3 regions of the Psychrobacillus sp. FSL K6-2836 genome follow, and region 2 is predicted to be linked to each of the others. Evidence: predicted binding sites of a transcription regulator. Region 2 holds the regulator's gene; each other region holds the start of a gene.
What was found. The regulator LexA, encoded in region 2, represses DNA repair genes until DNA is damaged. The targets are predictions, from matches to a motif close to CGAACATATGTTCG.

Region 1 (2,282 bases), 3.0 Mb from region 2:
TTCACTGTAATGACTGGATCCAATAGACCAGTTGGACGAATAATTTGCTCCACCATTTCAGGTGTATGCTCTAGCTCATAAGGACCAGGTGTTGCTGAAACAAATATAGCTTGGTTTATATGTTTTTCATACTCATTGAATGTTAGAGGGCGATTATCTAGTGCTGAGGGCAATCGGAAACCATAATTTACAAGCACTGATTTTCTAGCTTGGTCACCATTATACATCCCTCTTACTTGAGGTAATGAAACGTGACTTTCATCCACTACGAGTAAAAAGTCCTCCGGAAAATAATCCAGTAATGTATAAGGGACTGCTCCAGCTTCTCTTAATGTTAAATGACGAGAGTAGTTTTCGATCCCTGAACAAAAGCCCATCTCTTCCATCATTTCTAAATCATATCTCGTACGTTGCTCCAAACGTTGAGCTTCTAATAATTTATCCTCACTTCTTAAATAGGCAAGCTGCTCTTCTAATTCTTTTTCAATATTTGCTAAGGCTATTTTCAACTTTTCCTCACGAGTAACGAAGTGGGAAGCTGGAAATATAGCGACATGATCACGTTCACCTAAAATTTCTCCAGTAAGTGCATTAACCTCACGAATACGATCAATTTCATCTCCGAAAAATTCTACTCGCAGACATTTTTCATCACGTGAAGCAGGAAAAATTTCTACTACATCACCACGAACACGGAACTTTCCACGTACGAAGTTCAAATCGTTTCGTTCATATTGAATGTCAACGAGTTTTCTTAATAGCTGATTCCGTTCAATTTCCATTCCCGTTCTTAGTGATACGACCATCTCTTTGTATTCTTCTGGATTCCCTAACCCATAGATACAGGATACTGAAGCGATAATAATGACGTCTTTTCTTTCGAATAAAGAGGATGTAGCAGAATGTCGTAACTTGTCTATTTCCTCGTTGATACTTGAATCCTTTTCTATAAATGTATCGGTTTGTGGAACGTATGCTTCCGGTTGAAAATAATCATAATAACTAACGAAATACTCCACAGCATTATTTGGGAAGAATTCTTTAAACTCGCTATATAATTGTCCAGCAAGTGTTTTGTTATGTGCCATTACTAGCGTCGGTTTGTTTGTTTGCTGAATCACGTTTGAAATCGTATATGTTTTACCTGTACCTGTTGCACCAAGTAAGGTTTGATATCTTTTTCCTTCATTAACGCCTTCTACTAGTTCTTTTATTGCTTCTATTTGATCTCCCGCTGGCTCATACGGAGCTTGTAAATCAAAAATTTGTTCCATACAAAAGCCTCCCATTTTTTGAATAATTTCAGTTTAACACACTCTTTTTTTGATTCCTACTAAAACGAACATACGTTTTTTATATAGTACAAAAAGCCACTGATACCAGTGACTTTGAATTATCCACATAAAAAAATCACTCCATTTAGAAGTGATTTTTTTAATCATTGGTTGGTTATTTTGGACAGTTTAGTTGATGAAGTGCATTTGTATACTCCATAAATGCCGCCATATCTTTCTGATCTAGTGCCTCGTCTATCAATACTAAGAGACGTTTACTACTTTGTTCCCGGTGGATAATGTTCAAAAACATATCAAGATATATTTCGTTTAACAAATTTTCGGCAGAACTTTCTTTCCCCGTTTGACCCATTGCTTTCAAGAAATCTGCATATGAATATTGTTTGTCCATCTCCATCACCCCGATGTCTTTTTTCTATTATATAAAAGCAAAGAGATACTTGCAATCATTTTAAGAAAATTACAACTACATAGTAAAATGTGAATATTTTAAAGATTCATTATATATACTTGATTTTTTTCCAAAATTAACTATAATTGAGGTGCATAATACAAAGGAGTGGATTTTTATGTCGAATAAAGTAGAAGAACAATCTTTTTTTATTTCATTTGAAACCGCTGTACTTCAACCTATTGTAGTGAATAATACGATATTTACAAAAGTGACTAACTTTTCAGGTGAGTCAAATATAATAGGTAAAAAGCCTTTTGATATTGTTCGTCACTCTTGTTCTTTCTATGGCTCTTCTTTCCAGCACACTGTTCGATTATCGAGGGATGCGATTGGAAATTATTTGAAGCTACCGATTCTTATAGCTCATGACTTCGGAAATCCGTGTATATTGATACCAATACTCTCTCCTAAATCAGATTTGAATGTGTGGTTCTCTTTTAGGGCAATAGAATCATTTTATCCTTCCGAAGATGGTTGTGTGGTCGTTTTAACAAATGGTCAAAAAATAACCGTGCCTTCATCTCCTCAGACAA
Region 2 (2,282 bases):
ATTTTCTTTTATGTAGTCAAGTAAATCTAATAAGCCTTCCCGTTCTATATCATACCCACTATGCTGATCTATAAATACTTTCTCTACTTCATAATTATGTAGTGTTGCAAATTCTAACAGCTCTTCTTCCTGTCTTTGTAATGATGTTTCTTGGGATTCTTTTTCAGTACTCACTCGACAATATATAACTGATTTCATTTTGTATCGCCCGCTATCTCCGTTTCATGATTGAAATGGTAACTTTTTTCAGCTGCTGGAATTTTAAGCACTTCCCCAGCTTTAATCTGTCCATCTTGTAAATTATTCATAGCCATTACTTTATTGATCCAGACATTTTTATCTTCATCCACACCATACTCATGTGCTAACTCCCATAAAGAATCGCCTTGTTCTATATTAATGTGAAGACTTTCATCTGTCGAAAAAGAATTCGAAATTATTATAAACATTATAAAAGCGATATTGCACGCTACAAATAATGATAGAAAATAGTTTTCTTTTATCCAGGTCATAAAAAATACCCCCTAATAGAATGTGCGTTCGTAATTCGTAACTTAATAATAATGCGAACATTTGTTTTTGTCAACAATAATTAGAACCTATGTTTGCATTATTTTTGGTCGCCTGTTATACTATTTATAAGATAGAAAAGGATAGAGATTAATTACTCTAAAAGAGGTGAGCATATGAAAAAAGCATCTAAAAGACAGGAAGACATCCTAGCTTTTATAAAAGAAGAAGTTCGAAAAAAAGGATATCCGCCGTCTGTTCGAGAAATAGGCGAAGCTGTGGGCTTGGCATCCAGCTCAACTGTTCATGGACATTTAGCCCGACTGGAAAGTAAAGGACTAATAAGAAGAGACCCAACCAAACCACGTGCCATTGAGATTCTTGATGGATTAGGAAGTATTGCCGAAAAACAAAATGTGGTACATGTACCACTTGTAGGTAAAGTTACTGCGGGTATTCCAATTACAGCAATTGAAAATATTGAAGAGTTTTTCCCACTTCCAGAAACTTTCGGAACTGCTGATGATAATTTATTTATGTTGGAAATTATGGGTAATAGTATGATTGAGGCAGGTATATTGAATGGCGACTATGTCGTTGTAAAACAACAGCAATCGGCAAATAATGGCGATATTGTCGTTGCAATGACAGAAGAGGATGAAGCAACCGTTAAACGATTCTTTAAGGAAAAGTCTTACTTCCGTTTACAACCTGAGAATTCATCCATGGAACCTATCATCGTAAATTCTGTTAGCATTCTCGGAAAAGTCGTTGGCGTTTATCGCAATATTCAATAGATATGCAGACTTGACAAAATAGATATTTATACGTAAGATTACGAAGAGCCGATATCATATTTCAACGAAAAGTGGACATTTTCGTTGAAATCATCGAAAAACCCCTTTACCTTTATGGTTGAGGGGTTTTATTTTTTTAAAAATTGTAGTTATTAACATATTTATTTTATCTCTTAGAAGTTTTTATTTCTTCTTTAAAGCTGCTAAAGTTTTTGGTCCTACTATTCCATCAACTATTAAGCTATTGTTTTTTTGAAAATCTTTAATTGCTGCAATAGTTAATGGTCCCTCTATCCCATCAATCACCAGTTTATAACCTACTGTATTTAAAAGCTTCTGTACTTCTGATACACTTATTTCACTTATATAATATAATGGATTCACTGCATTCGGCTGACCAGCCTCATACGATGGTTTGTGAATTTCAAAATGTAAGTGTATTCCTGTACTATTGCCTGTAGTACCTTTAATACCAATTTGTTCTCCTTGTTTAACACTTTGTCCAACTTTAACGGAAATAGATTTTAAATGTGCATATAAGGTTTCATACTTTTTACCATTCAATGTGTGGGCAATCGTTATAGTATTTCCATACCCTCCTATAACTTTTGCTCTCGTCACGACACCACTTGCGGCTGCTTTTATAGCCGGACTCCCATCACTTCCTATATCTACACCTTTATGCACTTTAATCGCATTATTCTTTCGAGTTTCCCCAAAACGCGATGTAATTTTTCCTTCGCTTGGTCTGATAAACATAGTTTTACCTCCCTTCTCTTTTAAGTAGAGATTTAATCCCTCGTATTAGTTAATGCTCGCATGACTATGAACAATTAGCCTTTTGACATAATACTTATCAAATAAATTAGAGCAGAAGGTTCAAACTGCGAAAATATGGGTATTAATATTTATAATAAGATATAGGTTAAAATAATTATATAAATTTCATGTCAGCTTAAATAACTATAAAGGGGC
Region 3 (2,282 bases), 200 kb from region 2:
GGATGAAAATGTTATTATGTCCCATGTTATCCGGTTCTATGGGATAGGAGAAGCGGAATTGGAAACAGAAGTTCAGGATCTGCTAGACAACCAAACGAATCCAACGCTTGCGCCACTTGCCTCTGATGGTGAGGTTACACTACGATTAACGGCAAAAAGTAATTCGGAAGAGGAAGCTTGGAAAAAAATTGAAACATTACAAGCTGAAATCCTCAACCGTGTTGGCAAATTTGTTTATGGCTATAATAATGACTCTTTACCATCAAAGCTGAGAGAAATTCTTATTGAAAATGACCTCACTATTTCAGCAGCAGAGAGCATGACGGCAGGACTATTTCAATCGGAGCTTGCTGCAGTACCGGGAATGGGAGAAGCTTTGGTAGGTGGGATGATTACCTATACAGAAGATGTGAAGATTAAGCAATTAGGTGTTAATGCTGATATTATCGAGAAGTATAGCGTAGTTTCTAGTCAATGTGCAGAGCAAATGGCGCTTCGAGTAAAAGAAATATTTCAGACCGATATAGGAGTAGGTATTACTGGAGCAGCTGGTCCAGATGGTCATGGGGGCCAACCTGCAGGTACAATTTGGATTGGTATTGCAATAGGTGATACCAAGTCTGTAACATATAAACTTAATCTATCAGGTTTACGAAACACGAATAGAATTAGAGCAGTGAAGTTTACGATCCATTATTTGATACGTTTACTACGAGAACAAAAAATTGCAGGAATTTAATTTTGATTCAAAAAAACGGCCCAAAATTTAATTTTGAGTCGTTTTTCACTCTCAAAATAAAAAAGACGCAAAAAATAAACGAATGAACGTTCGCTTTTTTCTTGTAAATTTCTCAAAGACCGAGTATAGTAAGAATAGAAATAAAAAACATCATCATTTCTTTTGAGGAGGAAATATAATTGGCTAATAACGATCGCAAAGCAGCATTAGATATGGCGTTAAAACAAATAGAGAAACAATTTGGTAAAGGTTCTGTTATGAAATTAGGAGAAAAAACAAATCTTGAAATTTCAACTTCTTCTAGTGGTTCTTTAGCATTGGATGCTGCACTAGGGATAGGCGGATATCCAAGAGGACGTATTATTGAAATATATGGTCCAGAGAGTTCAGGTAAAACAACCGTTGCTCTACACGCCATTGCAGAAATACAAAAAACTGGTGGTCAAGCAGCATTTATCGATGCTGAGCATGCATTAGATCCAGTTTATGCGCAAAAACTTGGTGTAAATATTGATGAATTACTTTTATCTCAACCAGATACAGGGGAGCAAGCGCTTGAAATAGCGGAAGCACTTGTACGTAGTGGAGCAATTGAAATTTTAGTAATTGACTCGGTAGCAGCTTTAGTACCTAAAGCTGAAATTGAAGGAGAGATGGGAGATTCACATATGGGTCTTCAAGCTCGACTAATGTCTCAAGCATTACGTAAACTTTCAGGTGTTATTAGTAAGTCAAACACAATCGCCATTTTCATCAACCAAGTTCGTGAAAAAATTGGAGTAATGTTCGGAAATCCGGAAACTACAACAGGTGGTCGTGCGCTTAAATTCTATAGTTCTGTCCGTTTAGAAGTAAGACGTGCAGAAGCGATCAAACAAGGCACCGATATTATGGGGAACAAAACGAAGATTAAAGTTGTAAAGAACAAAGTAGCTCCACCATTTAAAACGGCAGAAGTAGATATTATGTATGGTGAAGGGATTTCTCAAGAAGGAGAAGTAGTTGACATAGGATCAGAGTTTGACATTATTCAAAAAAGTGGTTCTTGGTATGCGTACAATGAAGAGCGCATAGGTCAAGGTAGAGAAAATGCAAAACAATACTTAAAAGAAAATCCTTCTATTAAAGCAGAAATTACAGGGAAAATCCGTGAATCACTTGGAATGGCAGCAAGTGCCTTAACGATCGGCGGTCATGAGATCGAAGAGGAAGAAGACGAAGAATTTGAATTATTATTAGATGAAAAATAAAATCCAAAAAGTCTCTCAATTATTTGAGAGACTTTTTTTTGAAAGTATGTATTTTCCTACTAACATGATGGTTCATCTGTCTAACCGGAGTCGCCACCTTTTACTACAATGAATGAAGATAGTAGTGCCCAACTAGAAGATTTAGCACCACCCATCGCATCGCTAAGACAATAGAACTCTTTTAAGTAAATGTAGTAATAATAATATCCTGTATTCGTTGTTCAATGGCGGCCACTTAAATTGATAGTGGACTACGGAGAAATAATAAGCGTTCACCCAAAAAAGAAGCGAGA

Region 1: the regulator LexA is predicted to act here: its motif matches at 1,340-1,353, upstream of uvrB (excinuclease ABC subunit UvrB).
Region 3: the regulator LexA is predicted to act here: its motif matches at 819-832, upstream of recA (recombinase RecA).

Annotation. Positions count from the first base shown of each region.
Region 1 covers NZ_JBBOOM010000001.1:3,378,102-3,380,383, reverse strand. Annotated here, with positions in the region: gene uvrB (excinuclease ABC subunit UvrB) at 1-1,274, opposite strand, end outside; gene MKY37_RS16260 (IDEAL domain-containing protein) at 1,450-1,686, opposite strand; gene MKY37_RS16255 (competence protein ComK) at 1,865-2,282, shown strand, end outside.
Region 2 covers NZ_JBBOOM010000001.1:380,101-382,382, forward strand. Annotated here, with positions in the region: gene MKY37_RS01935 (YneB family resolvase-like protein) at 1-198, opposite strand, end outside; gene yneA (cell division suppressor protein YneA) at 195-512, opposite strand; gene lexA (transcriptional repressor LexA) at 687-1,307, shown strand; gene MKY37_RS01950 (peptidoglycan DD-metalloendopeptidase family protein) at 1,491-2,066, opposite strand.
Region 3 covers NZ_JBBOOM010000001.1:575,479-577,760, reverse strand. Annotated here, with positions in the region: gene MKY37_RS02875 (competence/damage-inducible protein A) at 1-739, shown strand, start outside; gene recA (recombinase RecA) at 919-1,989, shown strand.